DNA from 2 places in the Mycolicibacterium aromaticivorans JS19b1 genome. Region 1 is predicted to be linked to the other one. Evidence: predicted binding sites of a transcription regulator. Region 1 holds the regulator's gene; the other holds the start of a gene.
What was found. The regulator HspR, encoded in region 1, represses chaperone genes until heat shock. The targets are predictions, from matches to a motif close to ANNTGAGTNNNNNNNACTCANNT.
Positions count from the first base shown of each region.

Region 1 (3,407 bases):
CTACCAGCCGGCGGCGGGTGTGCATGTGGGCGTGGCGATTTCGCTGCGTGGCGGCGGGCTGGTGGCGCCGGCGATCCACGACGTCAACGAGAAGAAGCTCGACGAGCTGATGAGCGACCTGACGGATCTGGTGGCCCGCGCTCGGGCCGGCTCGCTGCGTAGTTCGGAGATGTCCGATCCGACCATCACCGTCACAAACCTGGGCGACAAGGGCGTCGACTCCGTCTTCGGTGTGATCTACCCGCCGCAGGTGGCGCTGGTCGGGTTCGGCAGGCCCGCGCAGCGCGTGGTCGTGGTCGACGGCGGAATCCGGGTTGCGACAACGGTGCATGCCAGCCTGGCCGCCGACCATCGCGCCAGCGACGGTCATCGCGGCGCGTTGTTCCTTGCCGAGATCAACCGGTTGCTGCAGCAGCCCCAGGAGCTGTAGGAGGTGCTCGACGTGAGCGATACCGAGATCCGCGACCAGGTTGTGCAGGAACTGCTGGCCATCGCGCCGGAGATCGACGAGGGCGACCTGTCCGACGCCGAGCTCCTGCGTGACCAGGTCGACCTGGATTCGATGGACTGGCTGAACTTCCTGGTTCGGTTGCACAAGCGCTTCGAGGTCGACATCCCGGAGTCGGAGTACGCCTCACTGCGCACGATCGACGACTTGACCAGCTACATCGGCGCACACCGCTAGACTTCGACGGTGGCCGAGCTGCCGTCCGTCGTTCTGCGTGATCCGTCCTCACCACTGACGGCGACGTATGTCCCGTCGGCGGGCATGATCTGCACGTCGCTGTCCGACGATGGCGTGGAATTTCTAGGTCAGCGCCGCGGCCTGCAGGCCTATCTGAGCGACGGGAAGACGCTCGGCATCCCGATCCTGTATCCGTGGGCTAATCGGTTGAGCGCCAACGGCTATGGGCTCGACGGCGGCGCAGTGACGTTGACCCCCGGGGTCGGCGGTGTGCGCACCGACCCGAATGGCCTGCCGATCCATGGCGTGCTCGCGGCATATCCAGGGTGGCAGGTCACCGAGCAGTCCAAGAACCGGCTGATCGCCGATCTGGACTACGGAAGCCGGCCGGCCCTGCTGGCCAGCTTCCCGTTCCCGCATGTGGTCACCCTCGACATCACGTTGGCCGACCGAGCGCTGACGGTGCAAACCACCGTCACAGCCACCACGTCGGCGGCCGTGCCGCTGTGTTACGGCTTCCACCCCTACCTGACCGTTCCCGGGGTTCCCCGATCAGAGTGGACGTTGGAGACGCCGCCGCTCGAGCATCTCCTCGTGGACAACCGCGGTCTCCCGACCGGCGAACGAGTGGACTGGCCCGCCTACTCGGAGAAGCTGGGCGACAAGACATTCGACGACGGGTTCGACGGGGTACCGGCAGGTGGGGTGTTCGCACTCGCCGGCGGTGACCGCCGCATCGAAGTGCTGTTCACCCAGGGATTCCCGGCCGCGCAGATCTTCGCGCCGGGCAACGACGACGTCGTGGGACTTGAGCCGATGGCCGCGCCCACCAATGCGCTCGGCACGGGCGGCTATGACACCGCGACGCCCGGGCGGCCGGCGGTTTCGGTTTTCACGATCCGGTTGCGCTGACTTCGCCGAGCGTACTAGCGGCGCGGCTTCCAGACCACCAGCGCGGTGCTCTTCGGTACTACCGCCAGATCACGACGCTGGTTGGCGCGCAACGACTCCAGCTCGTCCATCATCTCCTCGACGCGGGACTGCAGAGCCTCGACCTGATTGGTCAACTCGATGATCCGCTTGATCCCAGCGAGGTTCACACCTTCGTCCTGTGACAGCCGCTGCACCTCGCGCAGCAGCTCGACGTCGCGCTCCGAATACCGCCTTCCGCCACCGGAACTGCGCCGGGGGCTGACCAGACCGAGCCGGTCGTAGGTGCGCAACGTCTGCGCATGCATACCGGCCAGCTCGGCGGCCACCGAGATCAGAAACGTCCGGGCCTCATCCGACGTGGCCATCAGCGGTTACCCGCCCATCCCGCCCGGGGGTCGAATCCGCTGGACCGCTCGGCGGCCGCGTAGGCCTCGAGCGCCTCGAGCGCCTCGCCCTCGAGATTCGGTGGCACCGCAACCTTCACGGTGACCAACAGGTCGCCGTGACCACCGTCGCGTTTGGGCACTCCACGCCCACGCACCCGCAGGATCCGGCCATCGGCGGTGCCCTTCGGCACTCGTACCCCGACCTTGCCCTCCAGGGTGGGCACGGAAAGTGTTGTCCCCAAGGCCAGTTCGGTGAAGCTCACCGGGACCGCAACGGTTAGGTCATCGCCGTCACGGCCGAACACCTTGTCCGGCCGAACATGCACGGTGACATACAGATCGCCCGACGGGGCACCGCGCAACCCGGCCTCACCCTGACCGGCCAGCCGAATACGCTGACCGTCCTCGACGCCCGGTGGGATCCGGACGTTGATGGTGCGGGTACGGGTGGTGACTCCGGTGCCGTGGCACTCGTCGCAGGGATGCTCGATGATCGAGCCGCTCCCCCGGCAATCGGTGCACGGCTCGGAGAACCCGAACGCGCCCTGGTTGCGGTTGATCACCCCGGAGCCGTTGCACGACGGACACACCTTCGGGCTGGTGCCCGGACGCGCGCCGCTGCCATGGCAATTCGTGCATGGCGCCGGACTGGTCAGCCGCAACGGCATGGCGACGCCCTTGGTCGCCTCCAGGAAATCGAGATCGGTCTCGGTCTCGAGGTCCTTGCCCCGCCGCGGCCGGCTCGGGCGCGGCGCTGCGCCGCGCCCGAACAGGCCACCGAACAAGTCGCCGATGTTCGTGCCGCCGGTCTGGCTGGCCGTGTCGAACAGGTCGTTCAAATTGAACTCGCCGCCGTCGGCACCGTAGCCACTGAAGCCGCCGAACCCACCGCCGCCGCCGTTACCGCGGCGGAACCCGCCGCCGGCGAACATCCGCCGGGTCTCGTCGTACTCCTTGCGCTTGGCCGGATCGGTCAGGACGTCCCTGGCCTCGCCAACCTCTTTGTAGCGCTCGTCGGCCGCCTTGTTGTCCGGGTTGCGGTCGGGGTGATTCTCAGCGAGCAGCTTGCGGGCCACCCGCTTGATTTCGTCCTCGCTGGCGTCAGAGGAGACGCCGAGCACCTTGTAGAAATCCTTCTCAACCCATTCGCGTTGGACCATGCCGCGTCACCTCCTCTCACCGTTGGTCATGTTGTTAATTCGATTCTGCGTTCTGCGCGCCGCTCTGGTCGCCGTTGACGGGCGTGTCGGCCTTCTGAGGTGCCGCTGATCCGTCGTCGACGGTGTCCACGACCCCGACGAGCGCGTGCCGGAGCACCTGATCGCCGAGCCGGTAGCCCTGCCGCATCACGTTGCCCAGAACCGGCTTGGAGCCTTCGCCCTCGTGCTGCACGGCTTCGTGCA
Region 1 covers NZ_JALN02000001.1:3,181,937-3,185,343, reverse strand. Annotated here, with positions in the region: gene Y900_RS15215 (dihydrolipoamide acetyltransferase family protein) at 1-430, shown strand, start outside; gene Y900_RS15210 (acyl carrier protein) at 443-685, shown strand; gene Y900_RS15205 (aldose 1-epimerase) at 695-1,597, shown strand; gene Y900_RS15200 (heat shock protein transcriptional repressor HspR) at 1,612-1,983, opposite strand; gene dnaJ (molecular chaperone DnaJ) at 1,983-3,164, opposite strand; gene grpE (nucleotide exchange factor GrpE) at 3,199-3,407, opposite strand, start outside.

Region 2 (3,407 bases), 2.0 Mb from region 1:
CGACGCGGTGCGTCCCGAGTTCGGGACGCCCCCCGTCCCGTTGGACGCCGCGGGGCGCGAGACCTGGAATCTGCACCAGTACCTGATCGGCCTGCGCCGCCGAAATCCCTGGCTGCATGAAGCGAAAACCACAGCGCTGCAAGTGGACAACCGCGGTTATGCCTATGAGGCCCGCAATGGTGACGATGCCTTGATCGTCGCGCTCAATATCGACGACGCGCCGATGGCGCTGCCGATCGCGACGCTCATCGCCGGTCAGGCCCAGCTGGTGGGCGGCACCGCGGCACCGCCCGAGGAGGTCGTCGACGAGGTGGTGGTTCCGCCCCAGGGCTGGCTGGTGCTGCGCCCGCTATAGCAGCTCGAGCGTCCGGGTGTCGCGCTCGCCGCGGTAGAACCTGTCAAGCACCGCGATGAAATCGGCGTTGTCATCGGTGGCCGCAGCGAACAGCGTCATGGACGAGCGCACCTTGAGTGTGTCCGGCCAGCCGAAGACTTGGTCGACGGAACGGCCCTCGATCGCGACGACCAGGCGGGCACACTCCCGCAGCCGTGCTCCGAGCACCGGATGGGCCAGATAGGCCAGCGCTTCAGCCAGCGAGTTGATGCCGAAACGCTTTGCGGTGGAACTAGTTCCGAGCGCGCCGAGCTGAGGAAAGATGAACCAGATCCAGTGACTGCGCTTCGCGCCGGCCCGCAGTTCGGCGAGCACCTGGCTGTACACCCGGTCCTGGGCATCGACGAAGCGCTGGAGATCGAACGGGTCCATGCCTCGACCCTACCGTTGCCGTCGCGTTACCTTTCCGTTATTGAGACCAGGCCAAAGCCGTTGCGGGGCTGCGCATCCCGAGTCCCCCGCGTCGCCTGATCGTTAGCGAACCGCGATATGCCACACCGCCGCGCGTGCCGAGTCCGCGCTACGCACCGTGATTAGCTGCCAGAGCACAGCACTTCTCCACTGTGATACACGTACGAAAGGTGATGGTTTCCGTCATGAAGATCGTCGATAAGTTGCGAGGCACTTGGTTGCGCCGCCTGGCCGCAGCCTTCGTGGCCGCACTCGCTCTGCCCGGCCTGATCGGTGTCGTTGGCGGGTCGGCGACCTCGGCCGCCTTCTCCAAGCCCGGACTCCCGGTTCTCTACCTCGACGTCCCGTCCGCCGCGATGGGACGCAATATCCGCATCCAGTTCCAGGGCGGCGGCCCGCACGCGGTGTACCTGCTCGACGGCTTGCGCGCGCAGGACGACTACAACGGGTGGGACATCAACACCCCGGCGTTCGAGTGGCTGTACGGCTCGGGCCTGTCGACCGTGATGCCGGTCGGTGGCCAGTCGAGCTTCTACACCGACTGGTACCAGCCGTCGCAGGGCAACGGGCAGACCTACACCTACAAGTGGGAAACGTTCATGACCCAGGAGCTGCCGGCTTATCTGCAGGCCAACTACGGGGTCGTCCCCAACGGCAACGCCGTCGTCGGTCTGTCGATGGCCGGTAGCGCGTCGCTGACCTACTCGATCTATCACCCGCAGCAGTACGTGTACGCGGCGTCGCTGTCCGGCTTCCTGAACCCGTCCGAGGGCTGGTGGCCGATGCTGATCGGGCTGGCCATGAACGACGCCGGCGGCTTCAACGCGCAGAGCATGTGGGGCCCGTCGTCCGACCCGGCGTGGCGCCGCAACGACCCGATGGTCAACATCAACCAGCTGGTCGCCAACAACACCCGGATCTGGATCTACTGCGGCACCGGTACGCCGTCGGATCTGGACACCTCCGGTGGCGGTGGCAACCTGATGGCCGCTCAGTTCCTCGAAGGATTCACGTTGCGCACCAACAAGACCTTCATGGACAACTACCTCGCGGCTGGTGGACGCAACGGCGTGTTCAACTTCCCCGCGAACGGCACACACAGCTGGGGCTACTGGGGACAGCAGCTGCAGCAGATGATCCCGGACATGCAGCGGGTTCTGGGAGCAACTCCGTCCGCCGGCTGATCGACCCCGAACAACAGCGAGCCTGTCGCCACCCCCCGGCGGCAGGCTCGCTGCTTTGTGTGCGCCGCCGAGCCCCACTCCAGAGTCACAGTCGACGCCCAACGTGACACCCGGGTGACGTTGGGCGCAGGTGCGGGACGGCGCGGGGGAACAAACTGGAATCGATCAAGGTTGAGTCGGTCAGACTGAACTTTGGAGGATTGATGGCTGAAGCCAAATCTGTGCCGGTCCTGTTTGTCAGCGAGCCGATTGTGCTGCCGGGAATGGTGGTGCCGATCGAACTCGACGACGCCGCGCGTGCCGCGGTGGACGCGGCGCAGGCCACCCCGACCGGCAAGCTCTTGATCGCCCCGCGCCTGGACGATCGCTACCCCACCTACGGCGTGATCGCGTCGATCGTGCAGGTGGGCCGCATCCCCGGCGGCGGAGCCGCTGCCGTCGTGCGCGGCGAGAGCCGCGCCCACATCGGCTCCGGAACCACCGGGCCGGGCGCGGCGCTGTGGGTCGAGGTCGACGAGATAACGGCGGCCGAGCCGACCGAGGACACCAAGGCACTCGCCGCGGAGTACAAGAAGCTGCTGCTGGCGATGCTGCAGCGCCGCGAGGCCTGGCAGATCGTCGACGTGGTCAACAAGATCACCGACCCGTCGGCGCTGGCCGACACCGCCGGCTACGCGTCGTACCTGTCCGACGTCCAGAAGCGTCAGCTGCTGGAGACCGAGGACGTGGCCGCCCGCCTGCAGGTCCTGATCGAGTGGACCGGCGACCTGCTGGCCGAAGTCGAAGTCAACGACAAGATCGCCGAGGACGTGCGCGACGGCATGGAGAAGACGCAGAAGGAGTTCCTGCTGCGCCAACAGCTCAACGCCATCCGTAAGGAATTGGGCGAAGGCGAGCCCGACGGATCCGACGATTATCGGGCCCGTGTCGAGGCGGCCGATCTGCCCGAGAAGGTCCGGGAGGCCGCGTTGCGTGAGGTCGGCAAGCTGGAACGCTCCAGCGAGCAGAGCCCGGAGGGCGGCTGGATCCGCACCTGGCTGGACACCGTCCTGGACCTGCCGTGGAACACCCGCACCGAGGACTCGACCGATCTGACGGCGGCCCGCGACATCCTGGATGCCGACCATCATGGGCTGGACGACGTCAAGGACCGCATCGTCGAGTACCTGGCCGTTCGCTCCCGTCGCGCCCAGCGCGGTCTGCAGGTCGTCGGCGGCCGGGGCTCCGGTGCCGTGATGGTGCTGGCCGGGCCGCCCGGCGTCGGCAAGACGTCACTGGGTGAGAGCGTGGCACGGGCGTTGGGCCGCAAGTTCGTTCGCGTCGCCCTCGGTGGCGTGCGCGACGAGGCCGAGATCCGCGGGCACCGGCGTACCTACGTCGGCGCACTGCCCGGCCGGATCGTCCGGGCGATCGGCGAG
Region 2 covers NZ_JALN02000001.1:5,172,492-5,175,898, reverse strand. Annotated here, with positions in the region: gene Y900_RS24675 (alpha-amylase family protein) at 1-355, shown strand, start outside; gene Y900_RS24670 (DUF1810 domain-containing protein) at 350-766, opposite strand; gene Y900_RS24665 (esterase family protein) at 991-1,989, shown strand; gene lon (endopeptidase La) at 2,193-3,407, shown strand, end outside.
Region 2: a site for HspR is predicted at 2,159-2,181, ahead of lon (endopeptidase La). Genes of this name have one in related genera too.